Regions from separate parts of the Geobacillus sp. G4 genome, predicted to be linked through region 2. Evidence: riboswitches for the same ligand, from Rfam matches in the RefSeq annotation. Region 2 holds a riboswitch; each other region holds the start of a gene.
What was found. Region 2 has a riboswitch for S-adenosylmethionine ahead of ABS784_RS06760 (bifunctional homocysteine S-methyltransferase/methylenetetrahydrofolate reductase). Riboswitches for the same ligand answer to the same signal wherever they lie in the genome.
Positions count from the first base shown of each region.

Region 1 (5,722 bases), on a different contig from region 2:
ACTGGCGCGTTTGAACGGCCGATGAAGAGCGGAGAAACAGGTCGGCCGCGGCGCCCTCGGATTCAGAATCGTTTTAACCTTTGCTGCTTTCTTTTCGTTTAAGGGGAGCGGCTTTTTGGGGACAAAAAAGAAACGGAAGCGAAACGCTCCCGTTATTGATTGTTTTCCGCCGCTGGAATGACGGCGCCGTGGTATTTTTCTTTAATGAAATCTTGGATTTCTTTCGATTGCAGCACTTCGACAAGCGTTTTGATTTCTTTCCGGTTTTCATCGCCTTTGCGCACCGCAATAATGTTCACATACGGATTGTTTTTCGGCGACTCAACGGCGATCGGGTCTTTCGCCGGGTCCAAACCGGCGTCAAGCGCATAGTTGGCGTTGATCAGCACCGCATCGCCTTCGCCGTTTTTGTAAATTTGCGGCAGAAGCCCGGCGTCGACATCGGCCTTAAATTTCAAATGTTTCGGGTTTTCCACGATGTCGTTGACCGTCGCTTTCGTTTTATCGACGCCCGGTTTCAATTTAATGAGCCCTTTTTCTTGCAGCATCGACAAAATGCGGCCATGGTCGGCGACCGAGTTGCTCATGATGATCGTCGCACCGTCCGGCAGTTCTTCAATGCTTTTGTATTTTTTCGAGTATAAGCCGATCGGCTCGATATGAATGCCGCCGGCGTTGACGAAATCATAACCGTATTCTTTCTTTTGCGATTCTAAATACGGGATGTGTTGGAAGTAGTTGGCATCGATTTGCTTCTCCGCCAACGCTTTGTTCGGCAAGATGTAATCTTGGAATGTGATGATCTCCAAGTCGATGCCTTTTTTCTTCAAAATCGGTTTCGCTTTTTCCAAAATTTCCGCATGCGGCACGTTCGAAGCGCCGACTTTCAGCTTCACCAATTTGCCGTCTTTGCCGCCTTCCGCGTTGTCGTTCTTGTTGCCGCCGCATGCCGCCAAAGCGAGCACGAGAATGGCGGCGAGCAACACACCCAACCATTTCTTCATCAGTTGTTTCCCCCTTTATCGTTTATCGATTTTCGAAGTGACAAAGTCACCGATCAGCTGAATGATAAATACAATGACCAACACCAATACGGTTGCGACAAATGTCACATCGTTATGGTTGCGCTGGAACCCTTCCAAATACGCCAAGTTCCCAAGCCCGCCGGCGCCGATGGCTCCAGCCATCGCTGTATAGCTGACGAGCGACACCGCCGTCACCGTAATGCCGGAGACAAGCGCCGGCAAAGACTCCGGCAGCAGCACTTTCCAAATGATCGTCCACGTTGAGGCGCCCATCGCTTGAGCTGCTTCGATGACGCCTTTATCAATTTCGCGAAGAGCGATTTCGACCATGCGGGCGTAAAACGGCGCGGCCCCAATGACCAAAGCCGGCAGCGCCGCATTGGCGCCAAGCATCGTCCCGACGAGCCATGTTGTAAACGGAATGAGCAAAATGATCAAAATAATAAACGGAATAGAGCGGAAAATGTTCACAAACGCAGCAATCACTGTATTGACAAACCGGTTTTCCCATAGGTTGCCCTTCGCTGTCAAAAATAGAAGCAAGCCAAGAACGATTCCGAGGACGAAAGTGGCCGCCACCGCCACTCCCGTCATATACAGCGTCTCGACCGTCGCCGCCCACATCGTCTCCCATTGCACGTTCGGCAGGAGGTTAGCGAGCATCGTGAATCACCTCCACCGCTACTTGCTGGCGTTGAATATAGTCAAGCGCCCGGTCGATTTCATCCCTCGCCCCGTCGAGGTGCACGAACAGCACCCCATAGGCGCCTTGATGGGTTTGCGAAATTTTCCCTTGCAAAATGTTGACATCGACGGCAAACTGACGCACCACCTCGGTGATGAGCGGCTTTCCGGCTGCCGCGCCGACGAACGTCAGCTGCGCGATCAGCCCGCTCGGGTATTGGCCAAACAAATGAGAAATCGCCTCTTCCGTCTCCTCGGGCTCGATCAGCTGCTTGACGAACCGTTTCGTAATCGGTTGCTGCGGGTTGCGGAACACATGCAGCACTTCGCCTTGCTCGACGATTCGGCCGCTTTCCATCACCGCAACGCGGTCGCAAATTTTGCGGATGACGTGCATTTCATGGGTGATCAGCACAATCGTCAGCCCGAGACGCTTGTTGATGTCAACGAGCAAGTCCAAAATCGCATCGGTCGTCTGCGGGTCCAACGCCGATGTCGCCTCGTCGCACAGCAAGACTTTCGGGTTGTTGGCGAGCGCCCGGGCGATGCCGACCCGCTGCTTTTGCCCGCCGCTCAGCTGCGACGGGTAGGCATCCTCGCGCCCGGAAAGGCCGACAAGCTCGATCAATTCATCCACCCGCTTGTTCCGCTCCTCTTTCGGGACGCCGGCAATTTCAAGCGGAAAGGCAATGTTTTCCCTGACTGTGCGAGACCAAAGCAAGTTGAAATGCTGGAAAATCATCCCGATTTCTTGGCGCGCCTTGCGCAGCTCCCGCCCTTTCACGCGCGTCATATCGCGCCCGGCGACGACCACCCGGCCGCTCGTCGGCTTCTCGAGCCCATTGAGCAAGCGGATGAGCGTGCTTTTCCCAGCGCCGCTGTAGCCGATAATGCCGAAAATTTCTCCTTCGCGAATCTCAAGCGACACATTGTCGACTGCCGTGACCGAACCGTTGGCCGCTTGATAGATTTTCGTCACTTGTTCGAGTGTAATCATCGTTTCACCTTCCTCCCCAAGCGGCAGAGCGCAAAAAGAAAACCTTTCTGCCCGCAGAGAACAGAAAGGTATTGTGCACCATTCCGTCTCTTATCTCTCAAAGCAGGCCGCTTTGTGTGAATTGGCACCATTTCAGCACATGCGCTGACGGTTGCCGGGCTTCATTGGGCACATCCCTCCACCTCTCTTGATAAGAGCGCAACAATCGCCTATTCAATTGACTACGAATGTGATTGTATCATTGTCTGTCGAAGCGTGTCAACATCTTTTTTATCCGACGTCCCGATAAGGCTTGGCCAAATGGAGGAGCGATTCAAGAAGCAAAAGCTGGCGGAAGCTTCCTGACACGTGCACTTCACGCAACCGGACGAGCTGCTGCAGCTTCAGTTCGCCGTTCAGCAGGGACGCGAGCGCCTCTTTGGAACCGCGCACCGTCAATGTTTTCCGTTCATCGTTTTCCATCCCTCTAGCGGCTGATTCCTTGCCGATCAACAGCAAGGCGGTTTCGTCATCGCTTTCAAACCGAACATACAGCTGCTCATCCGGCAAAATCGGCATCAAATGGCGCAACCCTTGCATCCGTTCCACGAATTGCCCGATCAATTCACGCATTTCCATTGCGCATCCTCCCCCATTTTCCTTTGTTTCCTTTATTTCCATTCAAAGGGGGGAGAATCCTTTACAAAAATCTCGACAACCCGTTGACGAACGAGCGCCGTTTTTGTCATTTCCCAAGAAATGTGTCAAACAGCGTCAAAAAAAGGCGAATCATCGGGACGGCAAGCAGGCTTGAATCACTTCGTACAAATACGGAACGGAATGAAAGGCATACCACTTGCCTGCGACCGTTCCGTCCCTAAAAAGAAGCAGGCAAGGGACGCTTTCAATTTTCCACTCGGCCGCCTGCTCGGGGATATAGTTAATGTCTGTTTCGTAAAACGGCAGCGCCGGAAACAACTGCTCCACCACCACAAGCATCCGCCGCGCCAGCTGGCACGTGCCGCACAGCGGGGTATACAAGTAAAGGGCCAGAAGCGGCTCGACTTCCACCACTCGCATGACATCGTTTCGGTCGATCGCTTTCACTCGCCTCTTCCCCTCATGAGCGATTCGATGCGGACGTCGAAACGAGCGCGCAACAGCACTTGCGCCAAGTGCCAAGGCGGAGCGGCCGCCACTTCGCCATACGCCCGGTCAATGTAAAGATGCTCCGCCTCTGGAAACATGCGGCGAAACTGCCGGCGCAATTTTTCTCCCGCCTCATCGGCATCGGCCAAGACGTATACATCGCATCCTTCCAGCTCATCGGCCAGCTCCTCAAGGCGCGCATCACTGATCGTGCCGTTTGTGCAGACGATGACGACTGGTTCGTTCAGCACCGCCGCCACTTTTTGCTTGTCTGATCGCCCTTCGACGATGATCACTTTTTCCACGCGTCGCATGTCCGACCCACCTAACTTCAAATGAGGATACTATTATTGTATGTCTTGCGCCGGCCAAATGTTGAAAATGAAAAGCAACGGCCATCCACCGTTGCCTTTCAACACCAGCCCGCTTCCCCGTCGCAATCGACATATTTTTGGTCCGGCTCAACGGTAGCGGTCACCTGTTTGTAAATTCTTCCGTTTTGTTCGGTATACCCCTTTTTCAACGGGACGGCCGCCGGAAGCGGAAGGCGCCCGATGAGCTCTCCTTCCTCGTACAACTCCAGCGAGCGGCCGTTCAGTTTGCCGATGATCCGGTCCGTGACATCTATGCGCGTCGTTTGCAGCGCCATCGCGAGCACCCCTTTTTTCAATCAAATTCCGGTATGTATAGAGTGCCCGAATCGAAGCGAAGATTGCAGGAACGTTTATCCTTCGTTGATCATCGCCTCGTATTGTTCCGCCGTCAACAAATTGTCGATTTCGCTCAAATCATTCGGTTTGACGACGATCATCCACGCTTTGTCATACGGCGATTCGTTCACGTACTCCGGATGGTCATTTAACGCCTCATTCACTTCAACGACCGTGCCGCTGATCGGCGCATACAATTCCGAGACCGTTTTCACCGATTCAACGCTGCCGAACGGCTCGTTCGCCGTAACCTCTGCGCCGACTTCCGGCAGCTCGACAAAGACGATGTCGCCAAGCTCTGATTGGGCGTAATCCGTAATGCCGATGCGCACGTTCTCTCCTTCCACGCGCACCCACTCATGCTCCTTTGTATAGCGAAGTTCTTTCGGCGTGTTCATCGTATCCCTCCATTGCGACAAAATGTATATTCCTTTTCATCATAACCGATTTTCCGCAAAAACTCACTGAATTCACCCGATTTTGCAAAAAATTTTTTATGTCCCCGCCGCGAAAAACGCCTCGTATTCTTGTTCGCGAAAGCCCACGACGACCCGCTCGCCGTCCGTCAAAATCGGCCGTTTGACCAACATCCCGTCCGAGGCGAGCCAATCGAGCATCTCGTCTTCCGATGCGCGGTCGAGCTTGTCCTTCAAGCCAAGCTCGCGGTATTTCATCCCGCTCGTGTTGAAAAATTTTTTGAGCGGCAGCCCGCTTTGACGGTGCAAACGGGCGAGCTGCTCTTTCGTCAGCGGCTCGTCGACCAAATGCACCGTTTGCACCTCAATGCCGTGTTCATCCAACCATTTTTTCGCCTTCCGGCACGTTCCGCATTTTGGATACCAATAGAGCGTGAGCGCCATCTTCACTCCTCCCTTTCATTTCCGCTGTGTGGCAAACAAATAAGAAGCACCAGGCAAACGCCTGGCACTTCCCATTATCACACAATATACCGTTCGGCTTCAATGAGCGCGGCGGCCGCTTCGCGTTTTTTCGCGATCACGTTGATCGGCGTATGGCGCGTCAGCCGTCGGAGAGCGGCGAGCATCATCCGCAGCGTGTCTCCTTGTTCGACGGCGACGAGCGTTTCTTTCGCATGGGCTTCAATTTCATTGAACGCCTCTTGGCAGAAAATTTGCGTGTACAGCAATTTTTGTTTGTTTTTCTCCTCACCGCTCGCC
Region 1 covers NZ_JBEPJY010000005.1:70,040-75,761, forward strand. The annotation lists gene ABS784_RS07865 (hypothetical protein) at 1-25, shown strand, start outside; gene ABS784_RS07870 (MetQ/NlpA family ABC transporter substrate-binding protein) at 153-1,004, opposite strand; gene ABS784_RS07875 (methionine ABC transporter permease) at 1,020-1,688, opposite strand; gene ABS784_RS07880 (methionine ABC transporter ATP-binding protein) at 1,678-2,706, opposite strand; SAM riboswitch class I at 2,794-2,903, opposite strand; gene ABS784_RS07885 (sterol-binding protein) at 2,977-3,324, opposite strand; gene ABS784_RS07890 (thioredoxin family protein) at 3,475-3,792, opposite strand; gene ABS784_RS07895 (toprim domain-containing protein) at 3,789-4,148, opposite strand; gene ABS784_RS07900 (YusG family protein) at 4,247-4,483, opposite strand; gene gcvH (glycine cleavage system protein GcvH) at 4,559-4,942, opposite strand; gene ABS784_RS07910 (arsenate reductase family protein) at 5,039-5,404, opposite strand; gene ABS784_RS07915 (acyl-CoA dehydrogenase family protein) at 5,482-5,722, opposite strand, start outside.
Region 1: it holds a riboswitch for S-adenosylmethionine, as region 2 does, so the genes downstream of both, ABS784_RS07880 (methionine ABC transporter ATP-binding protein) here and ABS784_RS06760 (bifunctional homocysteine S-methyltransferase/methylenetetrahydrofolate reductase) in region 2, are expected to answer to the same signal.

Region 2 (5,722 bases):
GGTTGCGCAGTTTAAGCCGACGGCGATCGGCTTCATATGGCGCACCGAGATGAAAAACGCATCGATCGCCTGCCCGGCGAGCGTCGTGCCCATCGGTTCGATCGTGCCGGAAATCATGAGCGGCACGCGGCGGCCGACCGCTTCAAACGCCTTCGAAATGCCGAGAAAACCGGCTTTGACATTCAGCGTATCTTGGCACGTCTCGAGTAGGAGAAGGTCGACGCCTCCTAAGAGCAGTCCGCGCGCTTGTTCTTCGTAGGCGGCGACGAGTTCTTCAAACGTTGCGCCGCCGGTCACCGACAACGTTTTCGTCGTCGGCCCCATCGAACCGGCGACAAAGCGCGGCCAGTCCGGGGTGGAGAACGACTCAGCCGTTTGTTTGGCAAGTTTGGCCGCTTCGATGTTCAGCTCAAGCGCCAAATGACCGAGGCCATATTCGTCAAGCACGATGCGTGTCGCTCCGAACGTGTTCGTTTCAATGATATCAGCACCGGCTTCTAGGTACGCTTCATGAATGCGGCGGATGACATGCGGGGCGGTGAGGGTCAAATATTCGTTGCACCCTTCATACGCCTCGCCGCCAAAGTCGGCGGCCGATAGGTTGGCGCTTTGGATCATCGTGCCCATGGCGCCATCGATGACAAGAATTTTTCTTTGCAGTTGCTGTTCTAAGGTGACGTTAGCCATGAACAACCTTCCTTTCTTTGGCGGCCGCTTCTTTTTCGTGAATGTAGCGGACAAGCTCGACCGTCATGTCGTAGCGCAAGAACGGCGTGATCAAATAAATGCCGTTAAACAAATCAAACGCAGCGTCAATGAGCGATTTGGCGATAGCGATGCCTTCCTTGGCTGCTTGCACCGGGTCGCCGCCGCAGGCGGCCATGCGGGCGCGAATCTCGTCAGAGAGCGTAATGCCCGGCACTTCATGATGCAAAAAGTCGGCGTTGCGCGCGCTCACAAGTGGCATAATGCCGATGTAAATCGGCGTGTCAAGATGCTTGGTCGCTTCGTGCACTTCAACGATTTTCTCTTCCGAGTAAATCGGCTGGGTCAAGAAATAGTGGGCGCCGCATTGAATTTTTTTCTCCATTCGCTCAACTGCTTTATCCAAATGGCGGACGTTCGGGTTGAACGCAGCGCCGATCGAGAAGTTCGTTTTTTGCCCAAGCGGTTTGCCCGAGTACGACAGCCCTTCGTTAAACTGGCGGATCAAGCGGATCAAATCGAACGATGATAAATCATACACCGACGTTGCTCCTGGGAAGTCGCCGATTTTCGACGGGTCGCCGGTAATGGCGAGCACGTCGGTGATGCCGAGCGTATGCAAGCCCATCAAATGCGACTGCAAGCCGATCAAATTGCGATCGCGGCATGTAATATGCACAAGCGGGCGGATGCCGAGCTGCTCCTTGATGATCGTGGCGACAGCGGCGTTGCTGATGCGCGGCGTGGCGAGCGAGTTGTCGGCCAACGTCAGCGCATCGATGCCGGCGTCATGGAGCGCTTTCGCCCCAGCAAGAAACTTGTCAATCCCCAATTTTTTCGGCGGATCCAGCTCCACAATGACCGAGCGGCGCGTGCGGGCAAGCTCGGGAAGGGGAGATGGGGCGGGCCGATCCGCTTGCACTGATACAGACACCGCGCGCCGTTTCACCGTTTTTTCCGTCACCGGCGTTCGGTCGGAGAGCGCTTTTGCCATCGCTGCGATATGCTTCGGCGTCGTGCCGCAGCACCCGCCGATCAAGCGCACCCCTTGGTCGCGGAACGCTTTGGCTGTTTCCTCGAAATATTCAGCGTTCGTCTCATAGACAAGCCGGCCATCGCGGTAATCCGGGAGGCTCGCGTTCGGATACGCCGACAAAAATGCCTGCTTCGGCAGCGGCACTTCCTCGAGCGACCGAAGCATATGATATGGACCGAGACGACAGTTCAGTCCGATGACATCGGCCCCGAGCGCCTCTAGGCGGGCAAGGGCGTCCGCGAGCGGCGTGCCATCTTGCAAGACGCCGACTTCATGGAGCGAGACGTGAGCGATAATCGGCAAGTCGGTCTCTTTGCGGGCGATGGCAAGCACCGTCTCCAACTCTTCCAAATCGTAATACGTCTCGAGCAGCACGCCGTCGACTCCTTCAGCCAGCAGGACAAACAGCTGCTCGCGAAACGTCCGTTTCACTTCTTCGAGCGTGACGACGCTTTTGTTTAACGTGCGCAGCCCCCCGATCGTCCCGAGCACGTACGCCCGCCCGTTCGCCGCTTGCCTGGCGAGCCGCACCGCCGCGCGGTTGATGGCCGGCACCTCATCTTCAAGGCCGTAGCGGGCGAGTTTCACATAGTTGGCGCCGTATGTATTCGTCTGAATGACGTCGGCGCCCGCGGCGATATACGCTTCATGAATATGGACGATTTCATCTGGATTGGATAGATTCAATTCTTCAAAACAACGGTCAATGCCGTGCGAATATAAAAGCGTTCCCATCGCCCCGTCGGCGATGAGAATGCGCTCTTTCAACTTATCCAGCAATCCCACGTTCGATTCCCCCGTTTCTCCGTAGTAAAAGAAAAAAGCCTTCTATAAGAAGAAGACTTTTCATTCGCTTCTTCTTATCTTCCAGGCTTCCGCCTGTCTGGATTTAGCACCTTGGCCGCGGGCCAGGTTGCTGAGGGTTCACCGGGCCAGTCCCTCCCCCTCTCTTGATAAGAATGTCCGTATGCAATTGTGCGGCAGCGTTTTGATGATTACTATATAATTTAATGTATTTTTCGAAATTATTCAATACGGTGAAGCGAGGAAATTTCAAAAAAGAATTTCTCGGATCAACGGAGAAGCTCTTTTCCACATTGGGGGCAAAATTGGAAATTGTGCTGCACATGCCCGCCGCAATGAGGGCAATGCTTGTTTGGCTGTTTATGGCTTCCAAATCGGACGTTCAGCGGGTCGGGCTCTTCCTCGCTGTCGACAATGTCCAATAAGGACATGCGTTGTTTTCCCGTCGCATTTTTGTAATGGTAAAACGCTTGAAATACGCCGATGGCGATGACGACAAGGCCGAAAAACGGAAAAAAGCGGGCGGCGGGAAACGGCGAGTCCGCGGTGATGGAGAATGCCATCACCATCCAAAAGATGCCGAACAACACAGCGGCGATGCTGCCGAAGAGTCCTTGCATCGACGGACCGCGGCCGGGTTTGATGCTTTTCAATTTCATTCCTCCCTAACAGAATTCATAGATATATTATAATAGAAAAAATTGGTTTTTACCATGTTCACATAGAAACGTTTGAGCCGATAGAGGCAAAAATATTAGATTTTTAATTGGATTTATTTTTCAATACCTTGATTATGTCTTGTAAGAGAGGAAAACGGGCGGTATGTTGCCTTATCAATTGCATCATCGACCATTTTTCGCTTCTTAAGCATTGGCATGGGTGGGAAGACCGTTCAACGATCGTTTTGTCATTGCACTTTCATTGTCTCTATGTTCTAATTAGGAATGATGGAGATGAAGAAGACGGGGGGCTGGAAGTGAACGGGGAAGAGATCATCCGCTTCGAGCGAGTGACAAAGGAATACGACGGCACGGTCGTATTGGATGATGTGAGTTTTGCGATGGAGCGCGGGAAGTTTTATACGCTGCTTGGGCCGTCGGGGTGCGGGAAGACGACGATTTTGCGGCTGATTGCCGGGTTTATCGAACCGACGCAAGGAACGATTTATTTCCATGGAAAGCCGATTCAAAACGTCCCGCCGAACAAGCGGCAAGTCAATACCGTTTTTCAAGATTACGCCTTGTTCCCGCATTTGGACGTATTTGAAAATGTCGCCTTTGGTTTGCGCATTAAAAAAATGAAAGAAGCGGACATCCGCCAAAAAGTGAGCGAAGCGCTCCGGTTTGTCAACTTGGAAGGCTATGAGCGCCGGCGCATTCAAGAGATGTCCGGCGGTCAGCGCCAACGCGTCGCGATTGCCCGGGCGATTGTGAATGAGCCAGAAGTGTTGCTCTTGGATGAGCCGCTATCGGCCTTGGATTTGAAGCTGCGCACGGAAATGCAGTATGAACTTCGCGAACTGCAGCGCCGATTGGGCATTACGTTTATTTTTGTCACGCATGATCAAGAAGAAGCGCTGGCGATGTCCGATTACATTTTTGTTCTGAATAAAGGGAAAATTCAGCAGTTTGGGACGCCAAAAGAGATTTACGATGAACCCATTAACCGGTTTGTCGCCGATTTCATTGGGGAATCGAACATTTTATCGGGGCGCATGATCGAAGATTTCCTCGTCGAATTCGCCGGCAAGCAGTTTGCGTGTGTCGACCGCGGTTTTGCGCCGAACGAACCGGTTGATGTCGTCATCCGTCCGGAAGATTTGGAACTCGTGGCGCCGGGAGACGGCCACATTGTCATTCGTGTTGATTCGCTCTTATTCCGAGGCGTCCATTACGAAATTTGCGGCTATGATGAAAACGGCAACGAATGGCTTGTCCATTCGACGAAAAAGGCGGAAGTCGGGGAAACGGTCGGCCTCCGTTTTGAACCGGAAGCGATTCACGTCATGCGAGTCGAATGGGAGGATGAGGGCGCATGACGGAACGGGCGTGGCGAAACTGGTATTTAATCCCTTATGGCATTTGGTTGGTGTTGTTTGTCATCGCTCCGATCGTCTTTTTATTATATGAATCGTTTTTGGATATAGACGGACATTGGACAGTGGCGAATTATGAAAACGTGTTGACGCCCATTTATTTGAAAATGATGGCGTATTCGTTTTGGTACGCGTTTTTGATTACCCTTGTGTCATTGTTGATCGGCTATCCAACCGCCTATTGGCTGACGAAAACGCGCCACAAGCAGTTATGGCTGTTGTTGCTTATTTTGCCGATGTGGGTGAATTTGCTGCTGAAGGTGTATGCGTTTTTAGGGCTGTTCGGCACATATGGACTGGCCAACGCTTTTTTGCAGGCGATCGGCCTCGGGGCGCGGCAGTTGTTGTTCACCGATTTCAGCTTTGTGTTCGTCTCTGTGTACATTTTTATTCCGTTTATGGTGCTGCCGATTTTCAACGCGCTGGAGGAGCTGCCGCCATCGCTTGTCGATGCCGCCCGCGATTTGGGCGCTTCGGCTTGGACGACGTTCCGCCGCGTCGTCTTCCCGCTCACGCTTGGCGGGGTGAAGGCCGGCTGCCAAGCGGTGTTCATCCCGGCGTTGTCGCTGTTTATGATTACGCGCCTCATTGCGGGCAACCGCGTCATTACGCTCGGCACGGCCATTGAGCAGCACTTCCTCGTCACCCAAGATTGGGGAATGGGGGCGACGATCGCTGTTGTGTTAATGATCGCGATGGCGGTCATCGTCGTCCTGACAGGAACCGGAAGGAAAGAGGGAAGCCGATGAAACGGACGCATTGGTGGGGACGTGTGTACCTGTTAGCCGTGTTTGCCGTGATGTATACGCCGATTGTGTATTTGATGTATTATTCGTTCAACAGCGGCGGGACGATGCACGATTTTCAATCGTTCACGTTTAAATGGTACCGCGACGTGCTGTCCGACGACCGCTTGCTCATCATCGTTTTGAATACAATCGTCATCGCGCTGCTGTCGGCGGCGGTCGCGACCATACTCGGGGTCATCGGGGCGCTCGCCATTTACTATGTCAAGCGGCAGCGGACGAAAAACGCCCTTCTTGCTCTCAACAACGTGTTGATCGTCAGTCCGGATGTCATCA
Region 2 covers NZ_JBEPJY010000004.1:143,217-148,938, forward strand. The annotation lists gene metH (methionine synthase) at 1-687, opposite strand, end outside; gene ABS784_RS06760 (bifunctional homocysteine S-methyltransferase/methylenetetrahydrofolate reductase) at 680-2,527, opposite strand; SAM riboswitch class I at 2,599-2,701, opposite strand; gene ABS784_RS06765 (DUF7577 domain-containing protein) at 2,815-3,198, opposite strand; gene ABS784_RS06770 (ABC transporter ATP-binding protein) at 3,522-4,583, shown strand; gene ABS784_RS06775 (ABC transporter permease) at 4,580-5,389, shown strand; gene ABS784_RS06780 (ABC transporter permease) at 5,386-5,722, shown strand, end outside.

Region 3 (5,722 bases), 110 kb from region 2:
CCGATTTAGATGACAAAATGGCGTTTGCGCCCATACGCCTCGCTAAGCCGGTGAATACGATACAGTAAACGGAGAAGGAGGTGCACATTATGATGGGCTTCTGCGGTTATGGTTATCCTTACGGCTACGGCTATGGCGGTGGCTATGGCGGTGGCTTTGTGCTGATTGTCGTGTTGTTCATTTTGTTGATTATTGTCGGCGCGGCATTTGTCGCCTAACGGAAAAAGCGAAAGGGGTACGGGCCGTTTCGGCGCCACGGAGCGGCTCGTATTTTTCTTTCCCTAATTTGATGCACGCCGAGGCGGGAGCATCATACGATATAGCAGGGAGAAGGAGGCGGAACGATGGATCAGCAATTTTTTAAAAACATCGAAAAGAAAACAGGTGTCAATATGAAAGACGTTTTTGAGCTCGCCAACTCGCTGCAAAACGCCAATTTCAGCGATGAAAAAACGGTGCGCCAAGTGGTGAAGCGGGTGGCGCAAATTGCCAACCGGAAAGTGCCAAAAGAACTTGAGGATCAAATCGTCAAGGCGATCGTCCATAACGGCAAGCAAATTGATTTCAATACGATCGCCAATATGCTGAACAACAAAAAGTAAGCAAAAGGGAGCTTGCGTGCGCACAGCTCCCTTTTGCTCTGCTTGGCTCAGGAGAGCGAAACGATGTTCGATGATCCCAAGCCTTGGATCAGTGTAGACGAGGCTGTTCTATGGCCATCATTCGAGCGATTTCACCATCGTGACATGTGGGATGCCGGCGTCCATAAAGACGCCGGAGACGGTCGTATAGCCGAGCTTTTGGTAAAACGGTTCTGCGTGCGTCTGGGCGTTCAGTTTCGCCGTTTTCGCCCCTTTTGTTTTCGCCAGCTGTTCGATCGCTTCCATCACCATCCGTCCGGCGCCGCGGCCGCGGTAGGACGGCAGGACGCAAATGCGCTCGATTTTGCCGACGCCTTCGTCAATGAAACGGAGTCGCCCAGCACCCACCGGTGTTTGGCCATCATACAGGACGAGGTGGAACGAGTCGTCCTCGAATGTGTCGATTTCCTCGTCTTCCGGCACGTTTTGCTCCTCAATGAATACGAGCCGGCGGACGCGCAAGGCGTCTTCGTACAAAGCGCGATCTTGCGTTGTGCCAATCGCAATGTTCATCTCAGACCGTTTCCTTTCCTCCGACGATAAACGTTTCATAGACGGTCCACGAGCCGTTTTCCAGCTGATAGAGAAGATGGAAGCGGTCGACGGTCTCCTCGAAGTGCACATCTTGCAGCTTCAGCTGGCTGTAGACGTCCGCATATTCTGCGCCCGGCAAATCGCGGCCGATCGTAATGTGAGGCACGAACACAAACTCCGGCTTTCCGGCGAACAAGCCGCTGTGCAGTTGTTCATGAAGGCGCTCGAGCACGTCGTTTGGTTCCACCTTCAAATAAATGATGTTGCTTGTCGGGTAAAACGAGCTGAATTTCGTCACTTTGATCGGAATGGGAGGTGTTTCCGCCGCAATGCGGCGCAACTCTTTCGCCATTTTTTTTATTTGCTCCTCATCCGCTTCAAATGGGTATTTCAGCGTAATATGCGGCGGGATGAGGGCGTAATGGCTGTCGTACCGTTTCCGGTACGAGTTGGCGAAGTCCTGAATCCGTTTTGGCGGAAAGATCACAATGCCGTACTTCATTTTGTTTTCCCTCCTTGAACCAGTTCTTTTTCCATGCACAGGAAACGCACGGAATGGATGCGGCGGCTTCGACATCTTTGAAGTTGCTCCGTTTTGTCCTATAATGATAAAACAGCGGCTACGGCCCGGGGTACATCCGGCTGCCAATACGTCCACGCATGGCCGCCTTCGAACTCATGGTACGTATAAGCAAACCGTTTTTCCATAAACAAGTCCCGCGCCATTCGATTCGGGGTGATAAAATCGCGCACATGGCCATCCGTCGTTTTCACCGCTGTTTCCTCTGTGCCAACAGAATGGTAAAGCGAAAGGAGCGATGGATCGCGGAATGAGCGGATGCGCGCCAATACCGAGTCATCGATATAGGGGGACTGCATGGCGATTTTCCCAAATGTATGCGGATACAACAACCCGGCTAGAAGCGACACCGTTCCGCCGAGCGAATCGCCGATCAGCGCCCGGCCTTTGCCCATTTGGTATGTCGGCAGTTCGCGGTCCAAAAACGGGACGAGCTCATGGGCTAAAAAACGAAGGTATGCTTCGTGCTTTCGTCCTTCCGGGTGGTATTTCTCGTAGCGGTCGTTGACGTTCCGATACGGGATGCCGACGACGATCGTCCGGTCGATTGTTCCTTCTTCCATCAGCGTTTCGATGACGGTTTTCATTTTTCCATACATAAAATAATCTTTGCCGTCTTGCGCGATTAATAAAGAATATTTGTAAAGCGGCGAAAAATTGCTTGGCAAGTAGATGAGCAGTTCGATTTCTTCTTGCAGCTCTCCGCTGTACAACTTGCAGTCGCGCATCGTTCCTGTTGCTGTCGCCATGACCATCCTCCATGAAAGCGTAAGTTCATCTGTTATTGTAACATATTTGCACCAAAAGATGTTAATGAACGGCTCGAATTTTTTGTGAATTTGCCGAATGGTGCCATTGATAAAAAAATGACTTGCAAAAACGGGGGGAATGCGCTACATTTTTTATTAAATTAGAAAAATTGAATACGCGTCTCATTCTTATCAAGAGAAGCGGAGGGAACTGGCCCAATGAAGCTTCAGCAACCAGCCGCCCGGCGGCCAGGTGCTAAATCCAGCGAATTGAGCATTCAATTCGGCAGATAAGAAGAAGCATGACCATGTGCGTATGGAAAAGTCTTCTTCTTAGAAGACTTTTTTTATTTACTCAAGCGGCCGCTTCCATCAACCGCGAGGCGGTTTCGGACGAAGGCGCTCGGCCGCTGCCCGAGAGACAGCGGCGCTTCGTTTGGCGCCAAGCGGTCGGCCGTTGACCCATGATGGAATTTTCAGCAGAAGGAGAGAGATGAGATGGAGAAACTGGAGACGTTGTTAGCGCAAATTGGCAACCGGAGCGAAACGGCGACGGGGACGGTCAACCCGCCTGTTTATTTTTCCACCGCTTACCGCCATGCCGGCATCGGAGAGTCGACCGGGTTTGACTACATCCGCACCGGCAACCCGACGCGCAAAATCGTCGAAGAAGCGATCGCGAAGCTTGAAGGCGGCGACCAAGGCTACGCGTTCAGCTCCGGCATGGCCGCCATTCAGACAGTGCTCGCCTTGTTTGAGAGCGGAGATGAGTTTCTCGTATCGGCCGACCTGTACGGCGGCACGTACCGCCTGTTTGAGCGCGGCTGGCGCAAGTACGGTCTTGGGTTCCATTACGTCGATTTTACCGATCTTGCTGCTGTAGAGGAAAAAATTGCGGAAAAAACAAAAGCCATCTTTTTGGAAACGCCAACGAATCCGCTCATGCACGAGACGGATATCTCTGCGGTCGCCGAGCTCGCCAAGCGGCACGGGCTTTTGTTGATCGTTGACAACACGTTTTATACACCGGTGCTTCAACGCCCGATCGAACAGGGCGCCGATATTGTCATCCACAGCGCCACGAAATATTTAGGCGGCCATAACGACGTCTTGGCCGGTCTTGTCGTCGCCAAGGGCGAGGAGCTCTGTCAACGCCTGGCCGAGTATCAGAACGCCATCGGCGCTGTTTTGTCGCCGTTTGATTCGTGGTTGCTGATCCGCGGGATGAAAACGCTGGCGCTAAGGATGCGCCAACATGAAGAAAACGCGAAGCGAGTGAGCGCCTTTTTGCGCGAACATGAAGATGTCACCGATGTGTTGTATCCGGGAAGAGGCGGGATGCTGTCGTTCCGGATTGCCGATGAAAAGTGGGTGAACGGGTTTTTAAAAAGCTTGCGCCTCATTACATTCGCGGAAAGCTTAGGCGGAGTCGAAAGCTTTATTACGTACCCAGCGACGCAGACGCATGCGGACATTCCTGAGGAAATCCGCATCCAAAACGGTATTTGCAACCGGCTGCTCCGTTTCTCGGTCGGCATTGAGCACGCTGACGATTTGATCGCCGACTTGGCGCAGGCATTGAAAAACATGAAAGAGGTGTAAGCGATGGAACAGGAATGGTCGTTTTCGACGAAACTGCTCCATAACGAATGGAAAGTCGACCGCGCAACCGGGGCGGTGAGCGTGCCGATCCAGCACGCCTCCACGTTCCATCAGTTCGATTTCGATTCATTCGGCAAATACGACTACAGCCGCTCCAGCAACCCGACGCGCGAGGCGCTTGAGGAAACGATCGCGGCGTTAGAAGGCGGCGTGCGCGGATTCGCCTTCGCTTCTGGCATGGCCGCCATTTCGACGGCGTTTTTGCTCTTGTCCAGAGGCGACCACGTCCTCGTGACGGAAGACGTTTACGGCGGCACGTACCGGATGATCACCGAAGTATTGAGCCGCTTTGGCATTGAGTATACGTTTGTCGATATGACCGATTTGCGCGCCGTCGCCGAAAACATCCGACCGAACACGAAAGTCATTTACATGGAAACGCCGTCCAATCCGCTCTTAAAAGTGACCGATATTCGGAGTGTTGTCAAGCTGGCGAAAGCGCATGGCTGCCTAACGTTTCTTGACAATACGTTTATGACGCCGGCGCTGCAGCGGCCGCTTGATCTTGGCGTCGACGTCGTCCTACACAGCGCAACGAAATTTTTAGCCGGCCATAGCGACGTCGTCGCCGGGCTGGCGGTCGTGAAAGACGAGGAATTGGGAAAAGAATTGTACAAACTGCAAAACGCCTTTGGCGCCGTCCTCGGCGTGCAAGATGCGTGGCTTGTGCTGCGGGGGATCAAAACGCTTCATGTCCGGCTGAAACAATCGTCCGAATCCGCCCTGGCCATCGCTGAGTATTTGGCGCGCCATCCGAAAGTGGAAGATGTGTATTATCCGGGGCTTTCGCACCACCCAGGCCATGACATCCAGCGCCAACAGGCGGCCGGGTTTGGCGCCGTCTTGTCGTTCCGCCTTGCCGATGAAGAATCGGCCCGGACGTTCGTGCAAAACGTCCGCCTGCCCGTGTTCGCCGTCAGCCTTGGGGCGGTCGAGTCAATTTTATCGCACCCGGCGAAAATGTCGCATGCGGCCATGCCGAAAGACGAGCGACTCCGCCGCGGCATTACCGACGGCTTGCTGCGGCTGAGCGTCGGACTGGAGGATGTCAACGATTTGATCGCCGATTTTGAGCAGGCGTTGTCGTTTGTGAAAGAGCGGCCGTCCGTCCCATCCACCTAGCAAGGCGCCGCACGGTATGCCCCTTGCGACGGGGGCGTACCGTTTGCACTGTTTGAAAGGAAGAAAGATGCAGCCTGAACCGTGCTTCGTGCCAGAAAGAAGGTTTGGACAGCGCTGATTAGGAAACCGCTGTAGAAGAAGGCAAAAGTTGTTGTTCTACATATTGCAAAAACACATCGACAATTTCTTCATCCCATTGAGTTCCTTTTCCATTCTTTAAAATGTCGGCCGCTTGGCGAATATCCATGCCTTTTCGGTACGGGCGGTCCGAAGTCATGGCATCAAACGCATCCGCGACGGCAATAATCTTTCCGAATAATGGAATCTCGTCACCTGCTAAGCCATCTGGATATCCCTTGCCATCGATGCGTTCGTGATGGGAGCGAATGCCGGGCAAAAGCGGTTCGATCGGTTCGATCGGCCTGACTTCTCGC
Region 3 covers NZ_JBEPJY010000004.1:248,855-254,576, forward strand. The annotation lists gene ABS784_RS07340 (hypothetical protein) at 1-13, shown strand, start outside; gene ABS784_RS07345 (YjcZ family sporulation protein) at 90-218, shown strand; gene spoVIF (sporulation-specific transcription regulator SpoVIF) at 345-602, shown strand; gene ABS784_RS07355 (GNAT family N-acetyltransferase) at 720-1,154, opposite strand; gene ABS784_RS07360 (YjcG family protein) at 1,156-1,677, opposite strand; gene ABS784_RS07365 (alpha/beta hydrolase) at 1,776-2,504, opposite strand; SAM riboswitch class I at 2,691-2,801, shown strand; gene ABS784_RS07370 (methionine biosynthesis PLP-dependent protein) at 3,003-4,106, shown strand; gene metC (cystathionine beta-lyase) at 4,110-5,288, shown strand; gene ABS784_RS07380 (HD-GYP domain-containing protein) at 5,407-5,722, opposite strand, start outside.
Region 3: it holds a riboswitch for S-adenosylmethionine, as region 2 does, so the genes downstream of both, ABS784_RS07370 (methionine biosynthesis PLP-dependent protein) here and ABS784_RS06760 (bifunctional homocysteine S-methyltransferase/methylenetetrahydrofolate reductase) in region 2, are expected to answer to the same signal.